DNA from 3 places in the Endothiovibrio diazotrophicus genome. Region 1 is predicted to be linked to each of the others. Evidence: predicted binding sites of a transcription regulator. Region 1 holds the regulator's gene; each other region holds the start of a gene.
What was found. Region 1 encodes FliA, which starts transcription of late flagellar genes. Its sites were predicted from a motif close to GCTAAAGTTNNNNNNNNNNCNGCCGATA; they were not measured.

Region 2: a site for FliA is predicted at 4,658-4,685, ahead of flgM (flagellar biosynthesis anti-sigma factor FlgM). Genes of this name have one in related genera too.
Region 3: a site for FliA is predicted at 6,753-6,780, ahead of ACYQ2W_RS08140 (flagellin N-terminal helical domain-containing protein). Genes of this name have one in related genera too.

The regions. Positions count from the first base shown of each region.
Region 1 covers NZ_BAAHXB010000010.1:11,168-21,749, forward strand. The annotation lists gene flhA (flagellar biosynthesis protein FlhA) at 1-2,098, shown strand, start outside; gene flhF (flagellar biosynthesis GTPase FlhF) at 2,129-3,424, shown strand; gene ACYQ2W_RS04590 (MinD/ParA family protein) at 3,417-4,301, shown strand; gene ACYQ2W_RS04595 (RNA polymerase sigma factor FliA) at 4,298-5,041, shown strand; gene cheY (chemotaxis response regulator CheY) at 5,172-5,543, shown strand; gene ACYQ2W_RS04605 (protein phosphatase CheZ) at 5,581-6,357, shown strand; gene ACYQ2W_RS04610 (chemotaxis protein CheA) at 6,370-8,496, shown strand; gene ACYQ2W_RS04615 (protein-glutamate methylesterase/protein-glutamine glutaminase) at 8,603-9,691, shown strand; gene ACYQ2W_RS04620 (flagellar motor protein) at 9,781-10,521, shown strand; partial or broken gene motD (flagellar motor protein MotD) at 10,543-10,582, shown strand, end outside.
Region 2 covers NZ_BAAHXB010000068.1:8,997-19,578, reverse strand. The annotation lists gene ACYQ2W_RS16245 (sulfite exporter TauE/SafE family protein) at 1-533, shown strand, start outside; gene ACYQ2W_RS16240 (nitrous oxide reductase accessory protein NosL) at 838-1,431, shown strand; gene ACYQ2W_RS16235 (nitrous oxide reductase accessory protein NosL) at 1,697-2,188, shown strand; gene ACYQ2W_RS16230 (hypothetical protein) at 2,214-2,483, shown strand; tRNA gene ACYQ2W_RS16225 (tRNA-Lys) at 2,529-2,604, shown strand; gene ACYQ2W_RS16220 (hypothetical protein) at 2,621-2,827, opposite strand; tRNA gene ACYQ2W_RS16215 (tRNA-Ala) at 3,416-3,491, opposite strand; gene ACYQ2W_RS16210 (flagella synthesis protein FlgN) at 3,794-4,288, opposite strand; gene flgM (flagellar biosynthesis anti-sigma factor FlgM) at 4,306-4,623, opposite strand; gene flgA (flagellar basal body P-ring formation chaperone FlgA) at 4,750-5,466, opposite strand; gene ACYQ2W_RS16195 (chemotaxis protein) at 5,708-6,646, shown strand; gene ACYQ2W_RS16190 (CheR family methyltransferase) at 6,729-7,556, shown strand; gene flgB (flagellar basal body rod protein FlgB) at 8,001-8,441, shown strand; gene flgC (flagellar basal body rod protein FlgC) at 8,445-8,861, shown strand; gene ACYQ2W_RS16175 (flagellar hook assembly protein FlgD) at 8,881-9,549, shown strand; gene flgE (flagellar hook protein FlgE) at 9,585-10,582, shown strand, end outside.
Region 3 covers NZ_BAAHXB010000022.1:16,834-27,415, forward strand. The annotation lists gene ACYQ2W_RS08095 (ArsA family ATPase) at 1-845, shown strand, start outside; gene ACYQ2W_RS08100 (hypothetical protein) at 842-1,081, shown strand; gene ACYQ2W_RS08105 (hypothetical protein) at 1,095-1,367, shown strand; gene ACYQ2W_RS08110 (MFS transporter) at 1,664-2,884, shown strand; tRNA gene ACYQ2W_RS08115 (tRNA-Val) at 3,098-3,174, shown strand; gene ACYQ2W_RS08120 (hypothetical protein) at 3,268-3,546, shown strand; gene ACYQ2W_RS08125 (flagellar motor protein MotB) at 3,776-4,546, opposite strand; gene ACYQ2W_RS08130 (motility protein A) at 4,543-5,328, opposite strand; gene ACYQ2W_RS08135 (cyclic nucleotide-binding domain-containing protein) at 5,531-6,655, opposite strand; gene ACYQ2W_RS08140 (flagellin N-terminal helical domain-containing protein) at 6,829-7,668, shown strand; gene ACYQ2W_RS08145 (diguanylate cyclase) at 7,889-8,926, shown strand; gene ACYQ2W_RS08150 (aminotransferase class V-fold PLP-dependent enzyme) at 8,977-10,164, shown strand; gene ACYQ2W_RS08155 (hypothetical protein) at 10,243-10,383, shown strand.

The DNA.
Region 1 (10,582 bases):
GATCATGCGGCGGATGATGGAGGCGGGGCGGGGCGGTCTGGCCGCGCCGTTGCTGGTGATCGCCATGCTGGCGATGGTCACCGTGCCGATGCCGCCGTTCCTGCTCGACCTCTTCTTCACCTTCAACATCATCTTCTCCCTGGTGGTGCTGTTGGTGGTGATCTATGTGCTGCGGCCGATGGAGTTCGAGGTCTTTCCCACCATCCTGCTGGTGGCGACGCTGCTGCGGCTGGCACTGAACGTCGCCTCCACCCGCGTCATCCTGCTGGAGGGCCACGCCGGCGGTGACGCGGCGGGCAAGGTGATCGAGTCCTTCGGCAATTTCGTCATGGGCGGCAACTTCGCCGTCGGCCTGGTGGTCTTCCTGATCCTCACCATCGTCAACTTCGTGGTGGTGACCAAGGGTGCCGGGCGCGTATCCGAGGTGACCGCGCGCTTCACCCTCGATGCCATGCCGGGCAAGCAGATGGCGATCGACGCCGACCTCAACTCCGGCTTCATCACCCAGGAGGAGGCGAAGGAGCGGCGTGAGGACATCGCCCGGGAATCCGACTTCTACGGTTCCATGGATGGCGCCTCCAAGTTCGTCCGCGGCGACGCGGTGGCCGGCATCCTGATCCTGGCGATCAATATCATCGGTGGTCTGGGGATCGGCATCATCCAGCATGACCTGCCCTTCTCCCAGGCGCTCCAGCTCTATGTGCTGCTGACCATCGGTGACGGTCTGGTGGCGCAGATCCCCTCGCTGATCCTCTCCATCGGCACCGCCATCGTCGTCACCCGCTCCACCGACAAGCAGGCGATGGGCGAGAAGGTGTTCGGCCAGATGTTCGCCAACCCGCGGGCGCTGGGGGTGGCGGCGGGGCTGATGGGGGTGATGGGCATCATTCCGGGCATGCCCAACGTCGCCTTCCTTACCATGGCGAGCGCCGCCGGTGGCGCGGCCTACATGATCCACAAGCGCAAGCGCGACGAGCAGATGTTGCTGGAGGCCCCGCAGGCCCAGGCGGCGCTGCCCGAGCCGGGCGCGGAGACGGCCCCGCGCGAGCTCTCCTGGGACGACGTGATGCCGGTGGACATCGTCGGCCTGGAGGTGGGCTACCGGCTGATCCCGCTGGTGGACAAGAGCCAGGGGGGCGAGCTGATGGCGCGGATCAAGGGGGTGCGCAAGAAGCTCTCCCAGGAGCTGGGTTTCCTGATCCAGCCAGTGCATATCCGCGACAATCTCGACCTCGCCCCCAACGCCTACCGGATCACCCTGATGGGGGTGCCGATGGGCGAGGCGGAGGTGCACCCGGATCGGGAGCTGGCCATCAATCCAGGTCAGGTGTTCGGCCAGGTCAATGGTATCGCCACCAAGGATCCGGCCTTCGGGCTGGACGCGGTGTGGATCGAGGCGGGGCAGAAGGACGACGCCCAGAGCATGGGCTACACCGTGGTCGATGCGGCCACCGTGGTCGCCACCCACCTCTCCCATGTGCTCCAGGAGCACGCCGCCGAGCTGCTTGGCCACGAGGAGGTGCAGCAACTGCTCGATGGGCTGGCCAAGTTGGCGCCGAAACTGGTGGAGGGGCTGGTGCCGAAGACGCTGCAGCTCGGCACGGTGGTCAAGGTGTTGCAGAACCTGCTGGCGGAGCGGGTGCCGATCCGCGATCTGCGCAGCATCGCCGAAACTTTGGCGGAACACGCCGGCAGGAGTCAGGATCCCGTCGCGCTGACCGGGGTGGTGCGCATTGCGCTGCGTCGGCAGATCGTCCAGGACATCGTCGGCATGGAGCCGGAGCTGCCGGTGATCACCCTCGACCCTACCCTGGAGCAGATCTTGCTCAAGGCGCTGCAAGGCTCCGGGGAGGGGATGGGGATCGAGCCGGGCCTGGCGGAGCGCATGCACAAGGCGTTGGCGGACGCCGCCCAGCGTCAGGAGGTGGCGGGGCAGCCCGCCGTCGCGCTGGTCGCCGGCGGTATCCGGTTGTGGATGGCCCGCTTCGTGCATCACTCCATCCCGAGTCTCGCCGTACTCGCCTACGAAGAGATTCCGGACAACAAACAGATCAAAGTGGTCGCCAACGTCGGACAGGCCGCCATCAACGGCGGTTGAAGCGCCACCGGGTAGAACGAGGACCGCCTCATGAAGATCAAGCGCTATTTCGCCCCCACCATGCGGGAGGCCATCCGTCTGGTTCGCCAGGAGCAGGGGGCCGATGCGGTGATTCTCTCCAACCGGCCGGTGTCCGGAGGGGTCGAGATCGTCGCCGCGGTGGATTATGATGAGGCGCTGCTCAATCCGCAGCCGGAGCAGGTCGCGGCCGAGGCGCCGCTGCTCGATTCGCCGGTGGCGAAGGTGCCGAGCACCCGGGAGAGCGGGGTGGCGGTCGACGGCAAGGCGCGGGCCCGGGTGTTGGCGGAACGGACCTTGCCGGAATCCCGTCCGCGGGCGGTCGCCGAGCCCGAGGCGCCGCGCGTCCCGGCCCCCGAGCGGGTAGAGTGGAGTCAGGAGCCGACCCTGGTGGAGATGCGCAAGGAGATGAAGAGTCTGCGCGGGATGCTGGAGAGCCAGCTTTCCGGTCTGGCATGGCGGGAGTTGAAGGAGGGGCAGCCGGTGCGTGCCGACCTCCTCCAGCGGCTGATGACCCTCGGTTTGGAGGTGCCGCTGAGCAAGCAGATTGCCGCAATGGTGCCTTCGGACGCCGATGCGGACCACGTCTGGCGTCAGGGGCTGGCCCGGTTGGCCGCGCAGCTCCAGGTGACCGGTGACGATATTTTGACAAATGGCGGTGTGGTGGCGCTGGTGGGTCCCACCGGCGTGGGCAAGACCACCACCGTCGCCAAGCTGGCGGCCCGTTTCGCCCTGCGTCACGGCCGCCGCCATGTGGCCCTGGTGACCACCGACAGCTACCGGATCGGTGCCCACGAGCAGCTGCGGACCTACGGCCGTCTGCTCGGTATCACGGTCCACGTGGCCAGCAACCGGGATGAACTGCGTAGCACCCTGGCGGAGTTGAAGGACAAGAAATTGGTGCTGATCGATACCGCAGGCATGAGCCAGCGCGACATGCGGCTCTCCGAGCAGACCGCCACGCTTCGCGGCGTCGGTCCGGTGAAGAGCTATCTGGTGCTCTCGGCCGCCGCCCAGACCGCCGCCCTTGATCAGGCGGCCCGCGCCTTCCGCAAGGTGGAGCTGTCCGGCTGCATCTTTACCAAGCTGGACGAGGCGGCGACCCTCGGCGGGGCCCTCTCGGTGGCGATCCGCCATCGCTTGCCGGTCGCCTACCTCGGTGACGGTCAGCGGGTGCCGGAGGATATGCACCCGGCGCGGGCCCACAATCTGGTCAATCGCGGTGTCATGATGATGCAGGAGAATGCCCAGGCGATGGAGGAGGAGAGTCTGGCCATGGCCTATGCGGGGAATGTGCTCCATGTCTGAGATCCCGCTCGATCAGGCCGCCGGCCTGCGCCGCATCGCCCGTCCCAAACCGGTGCGGGTGATCGCCGTGGCCAGCGGCAAGGGGGGCGTCGGCAAGACCAACGTCTCGGTCAATACCTCGGTGGCTCTGGCCGCCCTGGGCCAGCAGGTGCTGCTGATGGACGCCGACCTGGGGTTGGCCAACGTCGACCTGCTGCTCGGCCTGCAGCCCCGCTACAACCTCTCCCACGTGCTTGCCGGCGAACGTACCCTGGAGGAGATCATGATGTCGGGGCCGGCCGGTCTGCACATCATTCCCGCCACCTCCGGCATCCAGCACATGGCCGAGCTCAGTCCGGCGGAGCATATCGGCATCATCCGCGCCTTCAGCGAGCTCTCCATGCCGGTGGACATCCTGGTGGTGGATACCGCCGCCGGCATCTCCGACGCGGTGATCAGTTTTACCCGGGCGGCTCATGAGGTGCTGGTGGTGGTGTGCGACGAGCCGGCCTCGATCACCGACGCCTACGCCCTGATGAAGGTGCTCAATCGCGACTACGGCATCTTCCGCTTCCGCGTTTTGGCCAACATGGCGCGCAGTGCCCAGGAGGGGCGTGATCTGTTTCTCAAGCTCTCCCGGGTGGCGGAGCGCTTCCTGGACGTGACGCTGGATTTTGTCGGGACAATCCCGCATGATGAATACCTGCGGAAAGCCGTGCAAAAACAGCGGGCTGTGGTCGAAGCCTTCCCCCGCTCACGGGCCGCTGCGGCGTTCAGGAACGTCGCCCAGAGGGTGGCCGGCTGGCCGCCGCCCAGCGAGGCGCGCGGCCATCTGGAGTTTTTCGTCGAACGGTTGATCAGCGCGACAACCGGGGAGGGCGTGGAATTATTGCCATGAAGGATGTCGCGACGTATGCTGCCCAGCAAAAAGCGGCCAGCCGCGATGAGCTGGTGGAGCGTCATGCGCCGCTGGTCAAGCGTATCGCCTACCATTTGATCAGCCGCCTTCCACCCAATGTGCAGGTGGAGGACCTGATCCAGTCAGGGATGGTGGGTTTGCTGGAGGCGGCGCGCAACTATGATGCCGGTCAGGGGGCCAGTTTCGAGACCTACGCCGGCATCCGCATCCGCGGCGCGATGCTCGACGACATCCGCAAGACCGACTGGGCCCCCCGTTCGGTGCATCGCAAGGCCCGCCAAGTGGCGGAGGTGGTGCACGAGATCGAGAATGCCAAGGGGCGCGACGCCAAGGACAGCGAGGTGGCCGAGGCGCTCGGCATCTCCCTCGACGAGTACCACCAGATCGTCGCCGATGCCAGCAACAGCAAGGTGTTCAGCTTCGACGAGATCTTCGCCACCGGCGAGACCGAGCAGAAGGAACGGATAATGGGCCACCTCCCCTCGCCCTACGAGGGGATTCAGGAGGCCGATTTCCAGCAGGACCTGGCCACGGCGATCGGGGGCCTGCCGGAGCGGGAGCGACTGGTGATGTCGCTCTACTATGACGACGAGCTCAACCTGCGGGAGATCGGGGAAGTGCTGGGGGTGAGCGAGTCGCGTGTGTGCCAGATACACGGCCAGGCGATGGTCCGCCTGCGGGCGCGGCTCGCCGACTGGTTGAGCGGCCCGGAGGCTTGATCTTCCTTGAACGGCAGATCAAGCCTCCGGGCCGAACGTTCGTTTGGAGGGACGATTCGTCGGCCCGCCGAAAGCAAACAGACGGTTAGGTGGAACCGATCCACCAGCGGAGGTTGTCTTGGATAAGAACATGAAGATCCTCATCGTGGACGATTTCTCCACGATGCGCCGCATCGTCAAGAATCTGCTGCGGGATCTCGGCTTCAACAACACCCACGAGGCGGATGACGGGCTCACCGCGCTGCCGATGCTCCAGTCCGGGGATTTCGACTTCCTGGTGACCGACTGGAACATGCCGGGCATGCAGGGGATCGATCTGCTGAAGGCGGTGCGCGCCGATCCCAGGCTGGCGCAGCTGCCGGTCCTGATGGTGACCGCCGAGTCGAAGCGCGAGCAGATCGTCGAGGCGGCCCAGGCGGGTGTCAACGGCTACATCGTCAAGCCCTTCACGGCGCAGACCCTGAAAGAGAAGATCGAACGAATCTTCGAGCGCATGGGTTGAACCCGCGCCGCCCCCCTGAATCGCGAAGGGTACCCGGATGAGCGACCTTTACCTGTCCGATAAAGAGCTTGCCCTGGAGCGCGCGCGCTCCCTGGTCAGCCAAATAGAAGTGGGCAACGAACCCGAGATCTCCCGTCTGCTCGATGAACTCGACCGCATGCGGGAGAACAATATCTTCAAGGAGCTGGGCAAACTGACCCGCGAGCTTCACGACGCCCTGAAGAACTTCCACCTCGACTCCCACCTCTCCGATCTGGCGGAGAAGGATATCCCGGACGCCAAGGATCGGCTGAACTACGTCATCACCATGACCGAGCAGGCCGCCCATCGCACCCTCAACGCGGTGGAGGAGAGTCTGCCGCTCTCCGAGCAGATCGAAAAGCGGGCCGGCGAGCTCTCCGGGCAGTGGGAGCGTTTCCTGCGCAAGGAGATGAAGGCGGAGGAGTTCCGCAATCTGAGTCGCGATCTCGCGACCTTCCTCAACGACGTGGCCGGCGACTCCTCGCGGATCCACGGCAATCTCTCCGACGTGCTGATGGCCCAGGACTTCCAGGATCTTACCGGCCAGGTGATTCGCCGGGTCATCACCCTGGTCCAGGACGTGGAAGAGAGTCTGGTGGGGATCATCCGGCTGGCCGGTCAATCCTCCGTCGCCTCTCCCGTCGCCGTCCCGGTTGCCGCGGCGGTGGAGGCGGAGGTGCCGTCGGAGGAGACGGTGGGCGCCCACGGGCCGGCGGTACCCGGGGTGGATCATGGCGATGTGGTCTCCGGTCAGGACGACGTGGATGAGCTGCTCGCCAGTCTCGGCTTCTGAGGATAAAAAATAATGGCGGTTGATCTCGAAGACGACATCGTTCAAGACTTCCTGGTCGAGGCTGGGGAGATCCTCGAACGGCTCAATGAGCAGTTGGTCGAGCTGGAGCAGAGCCCTGACGACACCGACCTGCTCAACGCGATCTTCCGCGGCTTCCACACCATCAAGGGCGGGGCCGGCTTTCTCAACCTGGAGAATCTGGTAACCGTCTGCCACCGTTCGGAGGACGTCTTCAATCTGCTGCGTCAGGGGCAGTTGCACCTCGATGCCGATATGATGGACATCTTCCTGCAGGTGCTGGATGTCCTCAATTCCCAGTTCGACGAGGTACGTGGCGGTAACGATCCCAGTGCCGCCACACCGCAGTTGATCGGTGATCTGGAGCGGCTGCTCAACCCCAATGCCGCCCCGCCGCCTGCGCCCGCCCCCGTCGCTCCGGCAGCGGTGCCCGAGGCGCCTGCCGCGGCCCCGGCCTCCGGCGGCGAGGCGGGTGGCGACATCACCGATCAGGAGTTCGAGGCGCTGCTCGATCAGCTCGATGGAACGCCCGCGGCGGCGGCCCCTGCCGCGCCGGTGGCCCCGGCGGCCGCGGCGGAGTCCGACGAGATCACCGAGGAGGAGTTCGAGGCGCTGCTCGATCAGCTTCACGGCGAGGGTCGGGGGCCGACTCCGGTCGTCGGCGAGGAGGCCCCTCCTGCGCCGGCGCAGCCGGCCGCCCCGGCGCCCGCCGCCGCGGGGTCCGAAGAGATTACCGAGGCGGAGTTCGAGGCACTGCTGGATCAGCTCCATGGCGAAGGGAAGGGGCCCACCGCCACGGCGACTATGGCCGTGCCCGCCGCTCCTCCGGCCGCCCCGGCTGCGGTGCCGGCCGAGCCGCCACCCGCCGCCGCGGCCCCCCCGAAGCCTCCGGCCAAGGCGCCGCCCGGCCGCCCGGCGACCGGGGGCAAACCGACGGGGGATCAGTCCGAGGCCACCGTCCGCGTCGACACCAAGCGCCTCGACGACATCATGAACCTGGTGGGCGAGCTGGTGTTGGTGCGCAACCGCATGTCCACGCTGCGTTCGACCTTCGGCGACGACGAGGTCTCGAAGGTGGTGGCCAACCTGGATCTGGTCACCGCCGATCTCCAGTCCGCGGTGATGAAGACTCGCATGCAGCCGATCAAGAAGGTGTTCGGCCGCTTCCCGCGGGTGGTGCGCGACCTCGCTCGCAGCCTCAAGAAAGAGGTCCAGCTGGAGCTCCAGGGCGAAGAGACCGAGGTGGACAAGAATCTGGTGGAGGCGTTGGCCGATCCCCTGGTCCATCTGGTGCGCAACGCCGTCGACCACGGCGTCGAGGGGCCCGAGGAGCGCGAGGCGGCCGGCAAGAAGCGGGTCGGTCACGTGGTGCTCGCCGCCGATCAGGAGGGGGACCACATCCTGCTCACCATCTCCGACGACGGCAAGGGGATGGATCCCGACATCCTGCGTTCCAAGGCGGTGGAGAAGGGGCTGATGGACGAGGATGCCGCCGGCCGCCTCTCCGACCAGGAGGCGTTCAGCCTGATCTTCGCCCCCGGCTTCTCCACCAAGACCGAGATCTCCGACGTCTCCGGCCGCGGCGTCGGCATGGACGTGGTGAAGACCCGCATCACCCAGTTGAACGGCTCCATCGAGATCGACTCCCGCAAGGGCAAGGGGAGTACGTTGCGGATCAAGGTGCCGCTGACCCTGGCGATCATGCCCACGCTGATGGTGGTGCTCGGCAAGCAGACCTTCGCGTTACCGTTGGCCTCAGTCAGCGAGATTTTCGATCTGGACCTGAGTAAGACCAATGTCGTCGACGGCCAGCCGGTGGTGCTGGTGCGGGACAAGACCCTGCCGCTGTTCTACCTGCGCAAATGGCTGGTCAAGGGCGCGGAGCATACCGAGTACAAGAAGGGAGATACCGGCCATGTGGTGGTGGTCCAGGCGGGGAATCAGCGGATCGGCTTCGTCGTCGACCACCTGATCGGTCAGGAGGAGGTGGTGATCAAGCCCCTCGGCGCGTTGCTCCAGGGGCAGGCTGGGATGGCCGGCGCGACGATTACCGGCGACGGCGGCATCGCCTTGATCCTCGACGTGCCGAGCCTGCTCAAGGCTTACGCTGGCAAGTTTTGATCGGCGCGCGTAGATAGCGCGCGCCTCCGAGTGAATCGGAACGGAAGCAGCCCCTCCGGCATCGCCGGCAGGGGCTGATTGGTTGGATGTTTTCAGGAGTCGCTTGATGACGGTGCGTGTTCTCGTGGTGGACGATTCCGGTTTTTTCCGGAGACGTTTGAGCGAGATCCTCAATGCCGACCCCCGGTTGGAGGTGATCGGCGCCGCGGTGGATGGAAAGGACGCGCTGGAGAAGACCCAGCAACTGCGCCCCGACGTCATCACTATGGATATCGAGATGCCGGTGATGGACGGGATCACCGCCGTGCGCAAGATCATGGCGACGCGGCCGACCCCGATCCTGATGTTCTCCTCGCTCACCTTCGAGGGGGCCCAGGCGACCCTCGACGCCCTCGATGCCGGCGCCCTCGATTTCCTGCCGAAGCGTTTCGAGGATATCGCCCGCGATCGTGAGGAGGGCAAGCAGACGCTGCGTGATCGGGTGGTGGCGATCGCCCGCCGGCCGCTCTCATCGGTGCGCCCGGCTGCCGTGCCGCGCCGGCCGGTAGCGCCGCTAAGCCGACCGGTGCCGGCGGTGACTACCCCGACGGTCGCTTCCCACCCGCCGCTCGCTGCCCGCCGCCGCGGCAGCTACCAACTGGTGGCGATCGGCACCTCCACGGGCGGGCCGGTGGCCCTGCAGGAGGTGCTCACCAAGCTGCCGGGCAGCTTCCCGCTGCCGCTGCTGCTGATCCAGCACATGCCCGCCAGTTTCACCGCCGCCTTCGCCCAGCGGCTCAACCAGCTGTGCGCCATCGAGGTGCGCGAGGCGGCCGATGGTGACGAGCTGAGGCCGGCCCTTGCCCTGCTCGCTCCGGGGGGGCGGCAGATGGTGGTGGAGCGGGTGGCCGGACGCCATCTGGTGCGCATTACCGACAGTGAACCGGACCAGCATTATCGGCCCTGCGTCGACATCACCTTCCGTTCCGCTGCCAAGCTCTTCCCCGGGCGGGTCCTTTCGGTGATCCTCACCGGGATGGGGGCCGACGGGAGAGAGGGGGCCCGCGAGCTGAAGGCGGGGGGCTCCACCGTATGGGCCCAGGACGAGGCGACCAGCGTCGTCTACGGTATGCCGATGGCGGTCAAGGAGGCCGGTTTGACCGATCGGGTGTTGCCGCTGCAAGAGGTGGGGCCGAATCTGGCGGAGAGTGTTTGAATACAGGCGACGCGTGACGGGGCGGAGAGGGGGCGGAAGCGCAGTTTGACGCGTCACCCGTTACGCGTCGCTTAATCAGAGGGGTGGCGATGGACATCAACTCGATACTCGGCATTCTCTTCGCTTTCGGTGCCATCCTCGGCGGTAATTTTCTGGAGGGCGGTCACCTCTCGTCGTTGATGCAGTTCACCGCCTTCATCATCGTCGGCGGCGGGACGGTCTCCGCCTGCATGGTGCAGATGCCGTTACGTCAGTTCCTCGGCGGCTGGAAGATGCTCGGCTGGGTCTTCATGCCGCCGAAGCTCAATCCGGCGGAGGCGATCGAGAAGATCGTCGGGTGGTCCAACATCGCCCGCAAGGAGGGATTGCTGGGACTGGAGGCGATCTCCGAGAACGAGCCCGACCTGTTCGCCCGCAAGGGTCTCCAACTGCTGGTGGACGGCTCCGAGCCGGAGATGATCCGCGGCATCCTGGAAGTGGACATCTCCACCAAGGAGCACCACTCCCTGAGTTCGGCGAAGATGTTCGAGGCGATGGGAGGCTACGCCCCGACCATCGGCATCCTGGGGGCGGTGATGGGACTGATCCACGTGATGAACAACCTGGCCGATCCGAGTAAGCTCGGCGGCGGCATCGCGGTGGCCTTCGTCGCCACCATCTACGGCGTGGGCTCGGCCAACCTCTTCTTCCTCCCCTTCGCCAACAAGCTGAAGGGGGTGATCAACGCCCAGACCCGCTACCAGGAGATGATCATGGAGGGGGTGATCTCGATCGCCGAGGGGGAGAACCCGCGCAATATCGAGACCAAGTTGCAGGGGTATATCTATTAATCGGGCTGAACGGGTGAACGCATGGCACGCAAGAAGCCACCGGAGGAGCACGAGAACCACG
Region 2 (10,582 bases), on a different contig from region 1:
GGATCACGGTCTACGTGTTGATCGGCATCGCCGCCGGACTGCTCGGTCTCGCCCTCACCTCCACCGGCTTCATCGGCAAGGCGCAGGGGGTCCTCAAGATCATCGCCGGACTGATCGTGATCCTCCTCGGCCTCGACATCCTCGGCGTCGGCCCCTGGCGGGTCCACTTCTCCTTCCTGCCGCTGGCCGCCCTGCGCCGGCGCTTCATCGCCGCCACCGAGCAGGGACCGGTGATCGGCGCCCTGGTCGCCGGAGTGGTCAACGGACTCATGCCCTGTTCGCTGACCCTCTCGGTGGCGGTCAAGGCGACCACCGCCGGCGGGCCGCTGCAGGGCGGGTTGCTGATGCTCGCCTTCGGCCTCGGCACGCTGCCCTCGATGCTCTTCGTCAGCGCGGTGTTCGGCAAGCTCGGCGCCAAGCTGCGCGGCCAGCTGCTGAAGATCGCCGCGGTCTTCGTCATCGCCCTCGGCATCAGCACGGTGATCGAGGGTGTGAACTACTTCCAGGTGATGCAGGGCTTGGCCAACTGGTAAGCAACGCATCCGAGGAATGTGCCGGAGTCCGCGTCTATGGACGTCGCTGATTTCCCACCTGTAGGAGCGGCCCCAAGGCCGCGATGGCGCCGCGTCCGTTCCCACCGAAAACCGAATCGGAGCGTCCCACTCCGTCCCGATCGCGGCCTAAGGGCCGCTCCTACCGGAACACCCGCGAGGTGTGTCATATGCCGCACCTGTTTGCGGCCGCCTTTTCGCAACCTATTGAACTGAATAATGTTTCAACTAAGGCTCGGAAATTGCTTACAGCTCGGGAACCCCGATCGGTCCACAGGAGAACCCCATGAAACGACGTGACCTGCTGAAAAGCGCCCTCGCCACCGGAACCATCGCCACGGTGGCCCTCCCCGCGGTCGCCACTGCCTCCGCCGGCGACGGCACCCCGATGCAATTCATACCCAAGGCGCCGAAGGACCCCCAGCCGCTGGAGAACGAGCTGGAGAAATACCCCAAGTGCCCCTACTGCGGCATGGACCGCACCAAGTGGAACCACAGCCGCCATCTGGTCCACTACGACGACGACCGGGTCGACGGCACCTGCTCGATCCACTGCCTGTCGATCAGCCTCAGCCTCAATATCGACCGCGGCCCCAAGGCGGTCTACGCCGCCGACTTCGGCTCCGCCGACAAGATCAAGCCGCTGGTGCCGGTGGACGAGGCCACCTACCTGATCGGCAGCAAACTGAAGGGCACCATGAGCATGCGCAGCAAGATGGCCTTCGCCGACGCCGAGGCCGCCAAGTCGGCGATGGCCGCCAAGGGCGGCGAACTGGGCGACTTCGACGCCGCCCTCACCGCCGCCTACCTCGACACCGCCAAGGACACCCTGATGATCCGCAAACGCCGCGCCGAGCGTCGCAGGAAGATGCAGGGCTGACGGACGGTGGGAAGCGTCGTAGGGTGGATAAGCGATAGCGCATCCACCAAGCGCCGGACAGGGCGATGCCCGCCCGGTCGCCGCTGCCCCCGTTGCGGTGGATGCGCTATCGCTTATCCACCCTACGGCTCGTCGCCGAGCGGGCTTGGTCGCAAATCAACGGGTAGGGTGTGCCGACGGCAGGAGGCGCACCGGTCGGAGCCCGGTGCGCCTCGCCCATCGGCACACCCTACCCACACCCGGTTTTCACAATGACTTTCCGCCAATGAAGCACCTGCTCTCCACCATCGCCTTGTGTCTCCTGCTCGCCCTCGGCACCGCCCACGGCGGCGAGGTCCAGGTCCCCGCGCCGGGCCCCAAGGACGTCTGCCCGGTATGCGGCATGTTCGTCGCCAAATATCCTAATTGGGTGGCCACGGTGCGCTACAAGGACGGCCACGCCCACCACTTCGACGGCGCCAAGGACCTCTTAAAATACCTCCACGACCTGCCGCGCTACGCCCCCGGCCACCAACAGGAGGACATCGCCGCCATCGCGGTGACTGACTACTACGGCCTCGCCCACATCGACGCCCACGACGCCCTCTTCGTCATCGGCTCCGACGTCTACGGCCCGATGGGCCACGAACTGGTGCCGCTGGCAACGCGAGAGGATGCCGAGGAGTTCATGGCCGACCACGCCGGCCGCCGCATCCTGCGCTTCGACGAGATTACCCCGGAGATCCTCCAGGACCTCGATCGCGGCGAATTCCACTGAACCGACACACCGCCAGGACCACCCCATGGGACAACGCAAACAGATCCTCCAGGCCAGCCGCACCGCCGCCAAGGCGGGCATGGCCGCCTCCATGGCGACCCTCGTCTACACCGGCTTCCGCGGCCGCAAGGCGATGGGCCTGCACACCTGGGCGGGGATGGCGCTACTCGGCTTCACCCTCTGGCACGTCTATCTCTACCAACCGAAGAGCAAGGCCGCCACCCGCCGCCACGCCCAACAGAAGCTCGTCAAGCCGAAAACCGGTGCGCCCGCCGTGCCGTCGCCGGAGAGTTGATTTTTCCGCCGATTCCGTTATCATTCCGCGCCTCCCATTTTCAATGGGCCGTTAGCTCAGCTGGTAGAGCATTCGGCTTTTAACCGACTGGTCGTAGGTTCGAGTCCTACACGGCCCACCATATTTTACGAACTAGATCAACGGGTTAGGGATTTCCTCTGACCCGTTTTTCTTTTCAGCATCACCAGTGCCGGATTTTTGCCGGATTTTGCCCGGCAGACCCGATTACTGGCTTCGATCAGCTCCTCCAGTTCCGCAGCCGAGTAATGGCTGGTGATGTCCCCGTTCTTGTCGGAAAGACCATCACGCCCCGGTTCGCTCCTGATGGTGTCCAGTGCCGCCATGACCCAAAACCGGGTAGGTGTGGTTTACGAAACTCTGTTCCCAGTCTTCCGCGTGCTTCTGGCTCTTCCAGCCCGCGCGGTGTGCCTTGAGTTAGCCTTCCACGCATTCGGTGAAGGTAATCGACTTTGCCGCCTCCAGCTTCGCCGCTATCCACTGTTGTTGCTTGGCTTCGATGGGGTCGATGCCTCCACTCGGAGCTTGCGGTACTCCCGCGCCGCTTCCCGCGCTTGGGCAAGTGAGATGGCATGGGGCGGCTCCAGTCCGCGGCTACGCAGGCGACCCTCCACCCGGTAGCGAAAAATTCACGATTTGGAACCCCGTTGCGTGATTTGCGGGTGCAGCCCGCCGCCGTCGCCGTAGAGACCGCGTTTCGTCAGTCGGGAGACCTCTGGAGTGCCGCGAGTTTGCCCATGGTGAAAAGGGTTAAGGGGTAGGCGTGGGGTCGATCTGGTGATCTATGCTTTGACCTAGACTATGGGCGTGAAAACAGGCACACGCATTCGAACCCTGACGATCACCGTCAGGGTTCGAATGCGTGTAAAAATGCTGGATTTGCAGGGATTCGCGGTTGCCCGCGAAAGGGAATTTGGTGGAGCCGAGGGGGATCGAACCCCTGACCTTCGCATTGCGAACGCGACGCTCTCCCAGCTGAGCTACGGCCCCGGAATGGGCGCTTCACCGTCGGGTGAAGCGGCGCGCATTCTAGCACTGTTTCGTTGTCGTATGCTACCGATTTGAAATGGGCCTGGATGGTCCAGCAGTTCGGCAAAGCTCGAGCAGCAGAGCGTCGTAGGGTGGATAAGCGATGGCGCATCCGCCGAAATGGAGGTGGTGGCTGACGGTGGGTATCGCCCCGCGCGTTCGGAGCTCGGTGGATGCGCTGTCGCTTATCCACCCTACGAAAAATCAAAGGCCCGAGGTGGTGGGGAGGGTCGTGCCCCTCTTTTTTGGCGGCCTCTGACTGCTCAGGCCTTGCCGATGGTGCGCGAGGTGATGCCGCTGCTCCCGCTCCCGTAGCCGGTGCGCCCCTTGGCGCTATAGAGCTCGCTGGCCGGCTCTTTCCCGCGCAACAGGTTGAATGCCGCTTCGGCGTGCCGTCGGCTTCCCTCGACGATGCGTGCATTGATTGCGTTCTGTTTCTGGATCTGGGCGGCGTTGTCGAGCAGTCGGTCCCAGGCTTGGCGGGGTCGTGGGTCGTTGGCGGCGGTGATGATGCGCTCCATGCCCTCCCGATCCGGGGAGAGGCCGGCGGCGCCGAGGAGCTGCTGGCGTTGGGTTTCGAGTGTTTCGACGGATTGATAGAGCTGGAGGATGGTGTTGGCGGTGTGTTGGATCGCCTCCGCATCGCGGCCGGCGAAGACCCGCTCGCCCTCTTTCAGGGCCTCCAGCAGGCGGCCGCTCTCCTCCAGTTCGCGGGCGAGGAGAGGGGCAAGGGCTGGCGGCAGGGCCTCGAGGTTCATGCGGCGCGTGGTCTCGATCAGGCCATGTTGCGCTCGAAGGACATCATCTTTTCGGCGATCCGCTCCGGCTTCACCTCGTAGGTGCCGTTGTCGAGGGAACGCTTGATCGAATCGACCCGTTCTGTGTCGACCACGGGGAGGCTCTCCACTTCGTTGGCGAATTTGTGCAACTTGGCCGCGGTATCGGTCAGACTCACCGTTTCGCTGCCGGCAGAGCGGTTGGTTTCCAGGTCGCTCTTGGGTTTGTCGGTCCGCTGAGCCGCGACACGCGCACCTTCCGGCGTGCCCACCGCTTGGGGCTGCGTTTGCTGCAACGTGTTGATTTCGAAAGGCATGGCGGTATGCTCCTTCAGCTTTCTCAGTCTTTACTAGCGGCGTTGCCGTTGGATTCTTTAGAAACTTTTTTCGACTGCTGCGAATAAAGATTCCGTGCTCCGTGGAGGGTGTGTCGGCAGGCGCCGCTAATTGTTGACCTCGACCAGCCCCGGGGCGAGTATAACTCCTTCGACTATGCGTTTGGAGCTGGTGTTGCGGACCCGGATGTGTTGGCCGCGCGTGCCGTCCTGCATGGCGGTGCCGGAGGCGCGGATCTGCAGGCCGCTGGCGTTGATGGAGAGGGTTACCCGTTCGCCCCGCTTGACCATCGGGGCATCCTTCATGCTCGACGGCGTGAGTACCGTACCGGCGTTGATCCGCCGGCTGGTCATCTTGCTCTCCAGTTCGGCCGCGTCGGTGAGGTAGCCGTAGGGGAGCCGCGAAAGATCCCGGCGCTCGAAGCTCGCGTCGGCGCCGGTAAGGTGGGTACCGCGCGGGAGGTTGCGGGCGGCGACCAGTACTTCGGCGAACACCGATATCTTGGCGGAGACGTAGAGCGACCAGGATTTGGGGGCGTTGCAGCTCACCCCGACCGAGGTGTTGCCGACCAGCTGTCCGCCAGCGGGGAGGAAGGCCTCCAGGGGCTCCTCGCAACGGGTCAGGCGCAGCCGCGGGTCGAGGGGTTCGACCAGGATGTCGGCATCCTCTCCGTGGTGGCCGGCCAGTTGGGTGGCCAGAAACTCCCGTGCGGCGGCCAGGATCTCCTCCTGGTCCTGGTAGGCGTCCTCGGCATAGGCCGCGAGCGGGGCCGCAAGGGTCACGAGCAGGGCGAAGAGGGCGCGGATGGTTCGTTTTGCGGGCATCGGTTTCCTCGGTGTTGCGCGTCGGGGTGGGGTGTCAACGGGTCGTCACCCGACGGGCGCATATTCGGCAGTTGAAGGGCTCGCTGCAAGAAGTCTGCCGGAGATTGGGCGTCGATATCTGCGGGCGATCTGGCGAGGTGCCGCGATAGGTACGTGAATTTCTTGAAAAACAAGGCGCTTATACATCTTACGTGTATACTGTGTTAAGTTGAACGGTCAAAAGATCAAGAGGGAAAACCAAATGGCCGGTGTTCTCGATAGCGTTGATCAACGCACCCAGCTGGCAGGCGCGAACCGTCTCGAACTGTTGATGTTCCGCCTGACCGGAAGCCAGCTCTTCGGCATTAACGTCTTCAAGGTGCAGGAGGTGATTCAGTGTCCGCCGCTGACCCACGTCCCGCAATCCAACCCGATGGTCAAAGGCATCGCCAACATGCGTGGCAAGACCATCCCGATCATGGACTTGAGCATGGCGATCGGTCGCATGCCGATCACCGATCTGAAGAACAGCTACATCATCGTCACCGAGTACAACCGTACCGTCCAGGGGTTCCTGGTGGGTTCGGTGGATCGCATCGTCAACATGCAGTGGAAGGATATCCTGCCGCCACCCAAGGGGGCGGGGGGAGATGCCTATCTCACCGCGGTGACCAACGTCGACAGCAAGCTGGTGGAGATCATCGACGTCGAGAAGGTGCTCGATCAGGTGATCCACATCAACACCGACGTCTCCCAGGAGATGCTTGACCACGAGGTACAGTCCGCCAAGGTGCGCCACGTGCTGGTGGCCGACGACTCCTCCGTGGCGCGCAGCCAGATCAAACGGGCGCTTGATCAGGTGGGACTCGAGGTGACCATGTGCAAGGATGGCAAGGAGGCGTTCGAACAGCTGAAGGCGTGGGAGAAGGAGGGGCCGGTCAACGAGAGGATCGGCATGGTGCTCTCCGATATCGAGATGCCCGAGATGGACGGCTATACGCTGACCGCCGAGATCCGCCGCGATGCGGCGCTGAAGGGGCTCTACGTGGTGCTGCACAGCTCGCTCAGCGGGGTCTTCAACAACGCCATGGTCGAGCGGGTCGGGGCGGATGTCTTCGTGCCCAAGTTCCACCCGGACGATCTGGTCAGGGCGGTGTTGAAATACTATGACGACCCGGAGATGGGGAGCGTGCCCCGCTAGTGCGGCGGAGTGCGCGACGCCCCTATCGATCGCCTTTCCGCCCCGTCGGGGCGGTGATTCAGGAATTACAGAGTTGAGCAACGTGGGGTTTACCCAGCAGGAGTACCAGGACTTCTGCCGCTTTCTTGAGGACGCTTGCGGCATCGTGCTTGGCGAGAATAAGCATTACTTGGTCTCGAGTCGCCTCAATCGGCTGATGGGGGAGCATCAGCTCTCCTCGCTCGGCGAGCTGGTCGATCGCCTCAAGCGGGATCGGGGTCCCGGTTTTCGCGAACGCATCATCGAGGCGATGACCACCAACGAGACCTTCTGGTTTCGCGACACCTTCCCCTTCGACATCCTGAAGAGCCGGGTAATCCCCGAGTTCGTCGAGCGGCGCACCCGCCAGCCGTTGCGGATCTGGTCCGCGGCCTGTTCGTCGGGTCAGGAGCCGTTCACCATCAGTATCTCGATCGCGGAATATCTGCGCGAGCACCCCGGAAAGCTGGCGGGGGAGGCGCAGATCGTCGCCACCGACATCTCCGACCGGATGCTCGAGGTGGGGCGGAATGCCCGCTATGACGAACTTTCGGTGGCTCGCGGTCTCTCCGCCGAGCGTAAAGCGGCCTATTTCACGCCCCACGGCAACGAATGGGAGGTGAAAGGGGAGATCCGCCGCCGCGTCGCCTTCCGCCATCTCAATCTGCTGCAGAGCTTCTCGTCGCTGGGCAAGTTCGACGTCATCTTCTGCCGCAACGTGCTGATCTACTTCTCCACCGATTCCAAGAAGGATATCCTGGCGCGCTTCGCCCAGCAGCTCAATCCGGGGGGCTACCTCTTCCTCGGCGCTTCGGAGTCCATGGCCAACTACTCCGATGCCTTCGACATGGTGCGTTGTCATCCCGGGGTGGTGTATCAGCTGAAGGGCTGAAGGGGCGGGGGGGCAAAGGTCGGGGGGCACGCATCTCCGGCCTTTTCCATTTGAGGGGCTCGTTCGGCGGGCCCTCTGGTCTTCCGGTTGCCACGCTCTGCGCCGCAACCGGAAGCCTTGGACGCACTACGTCCTGCTTTGGCCTCACGGTTTCGGTGCCGGCGCCGCTGCCGGCATGAAGAGCGAGGTTACCGCGCGGAGCGCGGTGACCAGGGTGGGATGCCCGCCCGTCGCGCCAATTTCCCGTCTTTCTGCGATCTCCATCCGGCCCCCCGGGCCGTATTCCCTCTTTCGCGTCCGGATTCCGCCACTCGGCGGCAATGAATTGCCGTCGGCGTCATTACGGTGTGGCCAGATTTTCAATTACTTTTTTGGAACAGCTGGTTACGGGTGTGTGGCATGCCGATTGCTTCCCAATGGCAGGAAGCAAATTCGAGGTGCGAGATGGCCATCAACATCGACAAACTGTTCGGCGTTTTCGACGACGCGATGGTGTTGCGAGCCCGTCGCGGAGAGATCCTGGCCTCCAATATGGCCAACGCCGACACCCCCGGTTACAAGGCGCGGGATTTCGATTTCCGGGCCGCCCTCGATCAGGCCAGCAGCGGTACGGGGCCGATGCGGCGCACCAATCCCCAGCATATCGACGGCAGCTATCACGGTTTGAGCACCACCCATGCCAACCACTTGGCGCTGGTGCGTCCCGATGTCTCCATCGGCCAGTTGGACTACCGCAATCCAAGTCAGCCCTCACTCGACGGCAACACCGTCGATACCGAGCAGGAGAAGGCGAGGTTCGCCGAAAATGCGCTCCAATACCGCGCGTCGATGAGTTTTCTCAGTGGCAAGATCAGCTCGATGAAAGAGCTGCTCAAGGAGAAGTAAGCCATGTCCTTGTTCAACGTCTTCGATATCGCGGGTTCCGGCATGAGTGCCCAGAGCCTGCGTCTGAACACTACCGCGAGCAACCTCTCCAACGCCGAGAGCGTCAGCTCCAGCGTGGATGAAACCTACCGCTCCCGCCAGCCCGTGTTTTCCGCCATGGTGCAGGACCACATGGACCCCCAGGGGGCCTCCTCCGGCGTCCAGGTGCTGGGCATCGTCGAGAGCCAGGCGCCGGTACGTGCACAGTACCAACCCGACCATCCGTTGGCCGACGAAAAGGGGTACGTTTACCTGCCCAACGTCAATGTGGTGGAGGAGATGGCCAACATGATCTCCGCCTCGCGCTCCTACCAGAACAACGTGGAGGTGCTATCCACCTCCAAGCGGCTGTTGCAGGAGACCTTGAGGCTGGGCGAGTAAACGAGTGGGAGAATGACCAATGATTGATACGCAAACCATCAATAAATTGGGGCTACGCGCCCAACAGCAATCCACCTCCAGCGGTGGTGATCAGCTTGGCCAAGAGGAGTTCCTTCACTTGCTGACTACCCAAATGCAAAATCAGGACCCCTTCTCTCCGATGGATAACGGGGAATTCATGGGGCAAATGGCCCAGTTCAGCAGTGTGAACAGTATCCAGGAAATGCAGAAATCGATGGAAACGCTGGTTAACAACCTTACCTCAAACGAGTCGCTACAGGCAGCTACGTTAGTCGGTAGCACAGTGCTCGCCGAGGGAAACGTGGGGTACTTGCCGGAAGAAGGGGAGATGGCTGCAGCAGTCGAGTTGGAGGGCAGTGTTCCGGGTCTTATGATAGGTATTTATGATGATACTGGTGAATTGGTGACCCACGTGGAACTCGGGAAACAATCCGCCGGGACGGTTCAGTTCACTTGGGATGGTACCGCCAATGATGGCAGCGTGGCACCTCCCGGCAATTATATTATTCAGGCGGAAAGTCACGGTCCGGGGGTAGAGCCTACCGCTGAAACGGTCTTGGTCTCTGGAGTGGTTTCCAGTGTCTCCCTCGGCGGTGATAAGGGGGCGGTTCTCAACCTCGATCAGATGGGATCGGTGAGCTTCTCCAGCGTTCGCGAGATCAGTTGATTCGCTACTCGGAATACATCAAGAGGATATAAGCCATGTCGTTCAATATTGCACTTAGCGGCCTTAACGTCGCATTGTCGGACCTCAGTGTTACCGGTAACAATATTGCCAACAGCTCCACTACCGGTTTCAAGGAGTCGCGTGCGGAGTTTGCTGATGTCTATGCGGTGGGCTATCAGGGTATTTCTGGCAACGCCATCGGAAACGGAGTGCGTTTGGCGGACGTGGCCCAGCAGCATTCCCAAGGGAACATCAACGCGACCAGCAACAGTCTGGATCTCGCGATCAACGGTCAAGGGTTCTTTGTTCTTAGTGATGGCGGCGAAGAGGTCTACACTCGTTCGGGTGCTTTTGGTGTCGATGGTGAAGGATATATCGTCAACTCCGGCTCTCAGCGGCTACAGGCGTTCCCTTATAACGAGGTTACCGGGACGTTCGATACCGCACAGCCTGGAGACATACAACTAGAGAGTGGATTGGGCAGTCCCGCGAATACCAATGATGTTTCCGTTGGCGTTAACTTGTTGGCGGCTCCCGATAGTGTTTTCGATCCGGCCGACGCGGCTACCGCTTTCGATCGGACTGATCCGACAACTTATCATTACTCTACTTCGGTGACCTTATACGATTCGGTCGGTTCCCCTCATATCGCCACCATGTACTATCGCAAGACGAATGACGTCGATGGGAATGGTGTCTCCACTAATACTTGGGAGAGCTATTTGTATATGCAAGATAGCAATGGCGATTGGCAGCAGGTTGAGGGAGAGAACGGTGCGAGTGCTGATACGATGACCTTCAGTTCCTCTGGTCAGCTCGAAACGATCAACGGCACGACGGTAAATACCTTTGATCGGACCGACCCGGCTGCTCGCGAGCCGACAATCAATTACGGTCAGTTCGAACCCGCCAACGGTGCGGAGCCGATGGGGGATGGTACCTCCACTAGCGATAATCGATTGGTTTTCAATTATGCCAAGACCACGCAGTACAACTCCGATTTCAGCGTTCAATCGATGGATCAAAACGGCTA
Region 3 (10,582 bases), on a different contig from region 1:
TGCTCTACATCAACGAGTACTTCGCCGCCGGGCAGTACGATGTGATCGTGGTGGACAGCCCGCCGACCAGCGACAGCCTGCGCTTCGTCAGCATCACCGGCTCCATCGACTGGTATGTGCGCAAGCGGATCAAGATGGACCGCCGCTTCGCCAAGCTGGTGCGCCCGATCCTCAACAAGCTCACCTCCGCCGACGCCTTCATGCTCCCGGACGACAGCTACTTCGGCGCCCTGCAGAAGCTCTTCGAGCGCCTCAACGGGGTCGACGCGCTGATCCACGACCCGGAGATCACCACCGTGCGCCTGGTGACCACCCCCGACCGCATGGTGATCCGCGAGACCAAGCGCGCCTTCATGTACTTCTGCCTCTACGGCATGGCCATCGACCAGTTGGTGGTGAACCGCATGCTGCCGCTGGACAACGACTACTTCGGCGAGTGGGCGACCCTCCAGCAGAAGGCCATCGAGGACATGTCGGCGTGGTTCGACCCGGTGCCGATCGACCGCCTGCCGTTCATGGCCCACGAGGTGGTGGGGCGGGCGTCGCTGGAGCAACTGGCCGATCTGCTGCACCCCGACAGGGACCCGAAGGAGGTGTTCGTGAAGAACCGGCCCTACGCCTTCGAGAAGCTCGACGAGGCGGCCTATCGGCTGACCGTGAACCTGCCCTTCGCCTCAAAGGAGATGGTCGACATCTCGCGCAACGGCGAGGATTTCACGGTGCGCATCGGTTCCTTTAAACGTATGATTGTTCTGCCGCGGGCGGTGGTGCCGCTGCCCACCGCCGGCGCGAGAATCGACAACAATCGCCTGTTCGTCACATTCCAGAAGGAGGGTAGGGCATGACGTCGTTCAACGAGACTGCTCAGGAGCAGATCCGCGCCGCCCAAGGCATGGCCCGGGACGCCCTCAGCCACGGCCAGCGCATGGCCGCGATATTCCACTCCCACCTCCTCAAGGCGCAGATGGAGATGGTCGACGGGGTGCGCGAGGTGTTGGCGCACGAGATCGAGCGCGCCGACCGGGCGGTGGCGAGCCAAGCCCCGGCGGCGGACGCCTCCGCCGACGAGCCGCAGCGCTGAGGGGGGACGGATCGTGCAGAACCTACCTGGCGGGACGGGGATGGAGCTGGTCAACCTGCTGCTCGGGATGCTCAAGGGCAACGGCATGGGCGGGCTGCAGAGCCTGCTGATCGCCCAGCAGGAGGGCTCGCTGATCATGCGCCGCCACATGCTGCGCGCCGAGGCCGAGGTGCTGCAGGGGCTGCTGGCGGTGATCGACGAAGAGCTCAAGAAGGTCGAGCGGGAGATGGAGGAGAAGGCGGCCGAGGAGCCTCCGGTCGGGCGGGAGACGGTCACCGTCGACTGATTGAACCGCAGATTAACGCAGATTAACGCAGATGAATCCTCGGCCTGATCTGCGGTTCAATCGGAAGGGCGAGTAGACGTAGGGTGTGCCGAGGTACGAGGCGCACCGCTCTCCGACCGGTGCGCCTCCTATCGTCGGCACACCCTACCCAACTTTCATCATTCGGGGTGGCCAAACTGTCGCATGGTCATTAACAGCAGATCGGCGGAAATTCAGACGAGAAAAATCTGCGTACATCTGCGTTAATCTGCGGTTGGTTCTCTTGGTTGGGGCGAGTAGTTAGCGAATCACTTCCTATGAGCACAGCGCCCTCCACCCGTCTCGTCGCCTTCGCCAGCATCCTGATGCTGGTGTCGCAACTGGCCAACTACGTGTTGGCGCCGGCCTTTCCGCAACTGCCCGCCGAGTTCGGGGTGAGCACCGCGCAGGTGCAGCGCCTGATCGGCGTGTTCCTCGCCGGTTACGCCCTCGTCCAACTGGTGATGGGGCCGCTCTCCGACCGCTTTGGGCGCAAACCCGCGGTGCTCCTGGCACTGGTGCTGTTCCTCGTCGGCACCGGCGTATGCGCCGCCGCGCCGACCCTGGACGTCCTGGCGCTCGGACTGCTGATCCAGGCCATGGGGGCGGGCAGCCTGCCGACCCTGGCACAGGCGCTGTTGCGCGATACCCATGACTTCCGCCAGGTGATCGGCGTGATGTCGATCCTCTCGGCGGTGATGGCCGTCACCGTGGCGGCGACACCGCTGATCGCCAGTTACATCCTCTCCGGCATGAGCTGGCGGGTGATGTTCGTCGGCCTCGTCGTGCTCGGGCTGCCGCTGTTCGCGTTCATCGCCGTCGGCCTGCGCGAGACCCTCGACGAGGCCAAGCGGGCGCCGCTCAACCCCGCGGCGGTGGCCCACGCCTACGCCACCACCCTGCGCAACCGTCCGTTCATGGCCTTCGCCCTGTCGCTGGGGCTGATGACCGGCGCCATGGCGGCGTTCTTCGCCGGCTCGCCGTTCGTCTTCATGGACGAGTTCGGCTGGAGCTACCAGCAGTTCGGCTGGTGGTTCCTGCTCGCCTTCTCCGGCTTCGTCATCGGTTCCCTCTCCGGCGGCCGGCTGGTTGCCGGGCTGGCGTGGGGGATGCGCTTCACCGCGCTGCTCGGTGTCGGCCTGGCCACCGCGGGCTCGGCCCTCGGCTGGGTGCTGAGCCAGGCGATGCCCGACAGCGCCGCGGCGGTGCTGGCCGGCGCCTTCCTCTTCTCCCTCGGCCTGGGTATTGCGCTGGGCGTCGGGCGCGGCGCGGCGATGCTGCGGGTCGAGCGCAACGTCGGTGCCGCCAGCGCCACCATCAACTTCCTCATCGGCGCCATCGCCGCGGTGGTGGCCTCGCTGGCCCCCTCCTTCGAGACCCACAACCACGCCGGCCTGTTCGCGGTCACCGCGTTGGTGGCGGCGCTGGCCGTGATCGCCGTGGCGCTGGCCGGCCCCGATCCCCTGCCGCCGGCGGCCGCCGAGGGAACGACGCCGTAATGGATGCGGAAGGAGTCGATTGTCCCGATAGCCACCCCGGACGATGAGACTCGGGTAGGGTGTGCCGACGATAGGAGGCGCACCGGTCGGAGAGGGCAGTGCGCCTCGTACCTCGGCACACTCTACGGTCGCCTCCGCATCTTCGCGCAATTTCACGGTAACATCGGTGTTGACAACGATGGCGACGACTGTAGAATACGCGGCCTCAACGACAGGCGCGTAGCTCAGTTGGTTAGAGCACCACCTTGACATGGTGGGGGTCGTTGGTTCGAATCCAATCGCGCCTACCAAACCCAAGTCCCCGGCTGCCGGGGCAGAAAAGGCCCCTCTTCGGAGGGGCCTTTTTCGTTTTCAACGTTCCGAAATCGGATCGGGAGGGTGCCGTGTTGAATCTTGATCGGGCGGTCAAGCCGCTGCTTATCGTCGTCGTGTTCCTCTTCCTGGCGGGCGGCGGCGTGACCTTCTACCGGATGGTGGATCAAATGGCGCGCATGACCGAGTTGATGGCGCAGATGAGCGGCGACATCCAGGTGGTCAGCCGGGAGATGACGGCGATGCGCGTCTCCATGGAGCGCATGGAGGGGCACGTGGGCAAGATGGGCCAGGGGGTGAAGGAGATCGAGCGGGTCAATCCGATGCGGATGTTCCCGGGGAGTCCTTAGCGGCTACGCTGCCTTTCTGTCCGGTTACGACGCTCCGCGTCGTAACCGGCTTCCTTGGACACTCCGCGTTCTGCTTTAAGGCACGGTGGTATCGGTTGTGCGGCGGCCGACGCGGAGCGTCCAGGGGTGAACTCCTCTGCCGGCGTGGAGGCCTGGTTACCACGCAGAGCGTGGTAACCAGGGGTGGTTTCGATTGGGGTTTCCCCAACCTATGCCCGCTACTTGTCCTTCATTTCGGTAACGCGAAGACCAGTACCGCGCGCCGGTTGCGGGCGCGCTGTTCGTCCAGCGGCGTACCCTCCGGGTGGATCAGCGGGCGGGTGTCGGCGTAGCCGGAGGCGCTGAGACGGTCGGAGCCGATGCCGCGCTCGATCAGTTCGCGCACCACCCGCGCGGCGCGGGCGGCGGAGAGTTCCCAGTTGGAGGGGTAGCGCGCGGAGTGGATCGGCAGGTCGTCGGTATGCCCCTCGACGATCAGCGTCAGCGGGAAGCGTTCCATGGTCTTCACCGCCAGATCGATCAGCGGCTTCGCCCCGGGACTCAGTTGGGCGCTGGCCGAGGGGAAGAGCAGGGAGCCGGCGGCGGTCATCTCGACGCCGCGGGCGGTGGGGCGAACGGTGACCTGCGATTGCAGCCGTTGCCGGTCGATGCTGCGGTGCAGCAGATCGAGGATCAGCGCGTAGTCGTCCTCGCGGGAGCGGCCGTTGCCCATGCCGGTGGACGCGGGGTTCGCCATGGCGGTCTGCGGCAGCGGCGGGCGGATCGGGCTGGGGCGGCCGACGGCCGGCGGCGGGGGCTTCGGCCGGCCCGCGATCACCTTCTGCAGGGATTGGGTGATCGCCTCGAACTTCGCCTCGCTGATCGCCGAGGCGGCATACAGCACGACGAAGAAGCCGAGCAGCAGCGCCATCAGGTCGGATAGGGAGAGCAGCCAGTACTCCTCGCCCTCGTCCTGGCGACGCGGGTGGAGTCGCTCTAGGATGTGGCGGCGCTCTCTCATCCGCCCGCCTTGCGCACGGTGATGTCCTGCCAGCGTCCCGGCGGCAGGTAGGCCTTCAGTTCATCCATCACCAGGTCGGGCGGGGTCTTCTTGGAGACCAGCACCAGCCCCTCCATGATCACCGTCATCAGCACCACCCGCTCCTCGATCCGCCGTTCCAGCTTGACCGCGATGGGCAGGAACAGCAGGTAGGCGAGGAGCAGGCCGTAGAAGGTGGTCATCATCGCGGTGGCCATGCCGGGCCCCACCGCCTCCAGGCCGCCGGACATCCCCTTGAACATGACGATCAGGCCGATCAGGGTGCCGACCATGCCGAAGGCGGGGGAGAGCTTGGCCATGGTGCGCAGGATGTCGGCCTCGGCCTGCTCGCGGTTGCGCGCGTTGAGGATGGAGGTCTCCATGATCGAACGCAGCTTCTCCTCGGGATAGCGGTCCACCAGCATGCGCAGGCCGTCCTTGAGGAAGTAGTTCTCCACCCCCTGGAGCTCCTTCTCCAGCTTGATCGCGCCGCCGGCCACCGCCTGCTGGGCGAGGTAGTGGATCTCGCCGATGTAGCTGGCCACCGGCAGGTCCTCCCGGCCGAGCACCTTGGCGAAGGTGTTGAAGACGCCGAGTACTTGGCGCAGCGGGTAGCAGATGAAGGTGGCGGCGATGACGCCGCCGAGGACGATGGCGATGCCCTGGGGGTAGAGGAAGATGCCGGCCTCGCCGGTGGCGCTGAAGATCGCCCAGGCGAGGATGGCGACGCCGCTGATCATGCCGAGGAGGGTGGCGATGTTCATTGTGCTCTCTCGTTGGTGGCGGGGTGCGCGTGATGCCTCGAAGAGACGGTTCCCTCTCTCTATCGCCCGATCCGCATCGACCTCGTTCGCCATTCTTCGGCGATATGAAGTTTTAGTTTACGCGCTGAAAACGGCCGCTTTCCTCGAAGAATAACGTTGTTTTCGAGTGTCGCTACCAAAACTTCACATTGTCGGCTCGATATTATGCATTTTTGATCTGTTTGATTCGATCGATTAATTCCTGTTCGAGCTGGGCGACGCGCACCTCGTCGACCAGTTCGATCGCCTCCATGGTGTTGCGGATCACCTGGCCCATGCGTTGCGAGAGGGAGCCGAGGGCGCGGTCGAGGATCGTCGGCGGCTGGCCCTTGAGCAGCAGGGCGGTGTTGTAGGCCTCCATCGCGGTGAGCGCGGTGCCGAGGGTCTCCAGGTCGACGAATTCGAGGTCGGCCATCCCCTCCAGCTCGCTGATCTTCTTGATCCTGCGCTGCTCGAAGAAGGTGCGCCCTTTTTCGTGGAGCAGTTCCAGCGCCTCGGACTTCTTGAACAGGAAGAGCTCCTTGGGCAGTTCGCCGTCGGCCAGCTTGCGGTAGATCCGTTCCGCGTCCACCCCCACCAGCCGCGCCAGCTCCTCGATCTCCATCAGTTCGATGTCGGCGTGGAGCCGGTCGGTGATCAGAGTGTTCATGTTGAGCATGATGTTGGTGGCGTTGCCTACGATGGTGTCGGGGTCGTAGCGCACCCGGCTGTGTTCGTCGCTGCCTTCGACGATGATCAGGTTGAGGTCGTTCATCCGGCGCAGGATCGAGCGCACGCGGAAGATCGGCAGCGAGGTGGTGATGCTCAGGGTATCGACCATCTCCAGCAGCGACATCGAGATGGTGTCGGTGGCCTTGCTCTTACGCGGCGCGTTGGCGGCGCGGGCGGCCAGTTCGAGGATCTTGGCGAAGGAGACCAGCACGCCGCTGGGGGCGGCCTGGGGGGCGACCGTTTCGGTGAGCGACTTGACCCGGTTGATCAGGGCATAGGTGATGGTGCGCAGCAGTGGGTTGGAGTCGGCGACCAGCCGTTCGACCACCGCCTTGTCGAGCAGGTAGACCTCGGTGTAATCGCGGGCCACTGCGGTGGCGTGGCGCTTCTCGCCGAGGATCGGCGCCATCTCGCCGAAGCAGCGGCCGGCCCCGACCCGCTCCAGCACCAGCCGCTGGCCGTCGCGGATGGTGGAGATCTCCACCGAGCCCTTCTTGATGAAGTAGGCGTGGGTACTGGAACTGCCTTCCTTGAAGATCGTTTCGCCCTTGGCGAAGGTCGCGGTGTTCATTGCCATCGGGTGTGTCCGTCAGTGGCTCTCCGCCGGGGGGCGGGGCGGGAGCCGGTGTATCGATTGGCTACATGGTAACTGCACGGTGGCTTTCCCCACTACCCCTTAAGGTTCCGTTTTTACCGCCGTTATAAAGGATGCACCGGTGCACGTCCGCGCCGGAACGAGAGCGACGAGAGATGCCGCAGATCCTGGCCACCAATGTGTTGTCGATGACCGCCCGGCGCGATATCCGGGGGGCGGATTTTTCCGTCCAGCGTTCGGTGGCACGTCTCTCCTCGGGGTTGCGCATCAACGCGGCGAAGGACGACGCGGCAGGGCTGGCGGTCTCCACCCGCTTTACCGCACAGATCAAGGGGCTCAACCAGGCGGTGCGCAACGCCAACGACGGCATCTCCCTCACCCAGACCGGCGACAACGCCCTGGAGGAGGTCCACACCAACCTCAACCGGATCCGCGAACTGCTGGTGCAGTCGGCCAACGGTACCAACTCCGCCAGCGACCGCAGCGCCATCTCCTCCGAGGTGTCGGCGTTGCAGAGCGAGATCACCCGGATGGTCGACTCCGTCGAGGTCAACGGGGTGAAGGTGGTCAACTCGAGCGCGCGGGTGGACTTCTATGTCGCCGCCACCAACCTGGGCAGCGCCGCAGTGGTCTCCGTCAACACGGTCCAGGTCACCGCCTCGGCCACGGGTATCGGCAGCGCCCTGGGCGGGGCGATCGATGCCAACAGCGCCAACGGCGCCCGCAACTCGCTGGCGATCATCGACAAGGCGCTGGAGAAGATCAGCAGCATGCGCGGCGAGTTCGGCAACGCCATGGGGCGCTTCGAATCGGTGGTCAACAGCCTGGTCAACGTCTCCGACAACCTCAGCCAGTCGCGCAGCCGGGTGCTGGATACCGATTTCGCCCAGGAAACCGCGGACCTGACCCGCTCCACGATCCTCAAGCAGACCGGCATGGCGATGCTCTCCCAGGCCAATGCCTCGCCGGAAATCACCCTTCAGTTGCTGGCCTGATCCAGGCCCTCACCCCGGTCCGTGCGGCCGCGGCGTTGTTTCCTGTTCGATACCCTGCCAGAATTCACCTCAGGAAGTGCCCACAACTATCGATGGGAAAAGGCCGATCGCTCGATCGGCGAGACGTTGATCTGCGGTTGCGAACCCGGTAGCGACCCAAAGACGATTACGACAGACGGCGCCCGGAGCGCACTCCGGCACCCGCCAACGGACTGACGACATGGATCGATCTCCTTTCGCGGGATCCCCCTCTACACTGACTGCGGCGGCCGATCCGCGGCAACGCATCCTGGTGGTCGACGACCGTGCCGAGAACCGCGTCGCCCTCGGTGCGCTGCTCGCCGAGTTCGGCAGCGGGCTGGAGGTGGTCGAAGCCGCTTCCGGCCAGGAGGCGTTGCGCCTCGCCTTCGAGAACGACTTCTCGGTGATCCTCCTCGACGTGCAGATGCCGGAGATGGACGGCTTCGAGGTGGCCGAGTTGATGCGCGGCATCAAACGCTGCCGCAACGTGCCGATCCTCTTCGTCACCGCCATCAACAAGGAGCTCAATCACGTCTTCCGCGGCTATCAGGTGGGCGCCGTGGACTACCTGTTCAAGCCGCTGCAACCGGAGATCCTCCTCGCCAAGCTGCGCGTCTTCCTGGAGATGGATCGCCAGACCCGGGAGCTGCGCCGCCTCAACCGCGAACTCCAGGAGACGGTCAACGAACTGGCCGCGGCCAAGGCGGTCATCGAGAGCCAGAATGCCCTGTTGCGCGAGCAGGCGATCCACGACAGCCTCACCGGTGCCTACAACCGCGGTCACCTGGATAACGCCCTGCTGCTCGAACGGCGCATCGCCGACGAGAGCGGCCACCCGCTCAGCCTGCTGCTGATGGACCTCGACCACTTCAAACGGATTAACGACAACCACGGCCACCTGTTCGGCGACCGGGTGCTGGAGGGCTTCGCCGCCCTGGTGCGCCAGCTGATCCGCGGCAACGACATCTTCGCCCGCTATGGCGGCGAGGAGTTCCTGCTGGTGATGGGCGGGGCCGACCTCGACAGCGCCGCGGTGGTGGCCGAGCGGATCCGCGCCGGGGCCGAGGCGCTCCTGTTCGAACATGAGGGGGAGCGGGTGCCGCTCACCGTCAGCATCGGTGTCGCCACCTGCGCGGGTGACGATCCGGCGTGCCTCGAAGGGCAGCTGAGGCGCGCCGACGAGGCGCTCTACACCGCCAAGGGGGCGGGGCGCAACCGGATCGAGATCGCTTCGTAAGATACGCCCGGGTGCGCGGAATTCAGACAACATCGGAGCCGAACCCGCTGATGAACGCGCCTTCCATTAAGGATGATCCGGCCTGGCGGAAGTGGCGGGACGAGTGGCCGATCCGCACCGATACCATCTACTTGAACCACGGCTCCTTCGGTCCGCCGCCGCGGCGCGTGATCGCCGCCCAAGAGGAGTGGCAGCAGCGGCTCCGTAGCCAGCCAATGGACTTCTACGCCCGTCAGTTTGAACCGGCCTGGCTGGCCGCCCGTGACCGCCTCGCGCGCTTCGTCGATGCGGCGCCCGACTGCATCGCCTTCGTGGAGAACGCCACCGACGGGATGAACGTCGTGGCCAACTCGTTCCCGCTGCAAGCGAACGACGAGGTCCTGCTCACCGACCACGAGTACGGCGCGGTGGTGCGGATCTGGCAACGGGCGTGCGATGCGGCGGGGGCGATACTCAGGACGGCGGCGCTGCCCGAGAGGTTTCACGACGAGCAGGAGATCGTCGACGCCCTCTTCTCCGCCGCAACCGATCGCACCCGGCTGCTGGTGGTCAGTCACATTACCTCGCCGAGCGCGGTGATCCTCCCCGTCCGGCAGATCTGCGAGGAGGCCCGCCGCCGCGGCATCGCCGTTGTGGTCGACGGGCCCCACGCCCCCGCGCAGACCGCGCTGTCACTGCGTTCCCTGCCGTGCGACTTCTACTGCGTGAGCCTGCACAAGTGGGTCAGCGCACCGTTCGGCTCGGGGTTCCTGTGGGTCGATCCCCGCTGGCACGCGCAGATCAAGCCGACGCAGTTGTGCTGGGGGCGGCTCCTGCCGCGCAGGCCGGAGGCGTGGTGGGAGGAGTTCATCTGGCCCGGCACGCGCGATTCATCGCCGTACCTGGCGACGACCGCGGCACTGGACCTGCTGGAGAACGAAGTGGGCCTCGATGCCTTCCGCGCCCGGACACACGCACTGGCCCGCTACGCCCGTGAGCGGATCGTCGAGCTGACGGGTTTGGAGCCACCGACGGCCGAGGCGTGGTACGGCAGCATGGTCAGCTGCCCGCTGCCGCCCGGGGAGGCCCGGCCGCTGATGGAACGCTTGTGGCAGCGGTATCGGATCGAGGTGCCGGTCGTCGAACACCTCGGCAAGCGCTCGGTGCGGGTCTCTTGCCACCTCTATACCAATCGCGCCGATATTGATGCGCTCGTCGCGGCGCTGCGCGAGGAACTGCCGCGTAGTTGGGCGGAGTAAAGCAGCGTGAAGGTATGTGACACTTTTGCTCGCTATCGTGCGTGCCGCTTAGCGTGGCGCTTCCGCCAGGATCCGGAGGTGTTCGCTGACGTCTTCGCCCGCGCCTGGTTCAAGCTGATCCACCGTGACATGGGGCCGCGCAGCTGCTACCTCGGCCGGGAGGTACCGGACGAGGAGCTGATTGATGGGCCTGGATCGTTTCGATTTGGCCTGAAGTGATCCGCGGCCATCCCTCCACTTCAACGACTGATGGAGGCCGCGTTGCGGTCTCCATGGATGGCTCACTCACATCTGCCTGTCGATTCCGCAGACGGGTAAACCCTTGCCGCTGATCCGAAGCCGCCAGTAGGTCGGCGCTACCGCGCCGACGCAAACGGGGGCACCTCCGCAACCGCCGTTCCAATTCCTTCCGAACAAA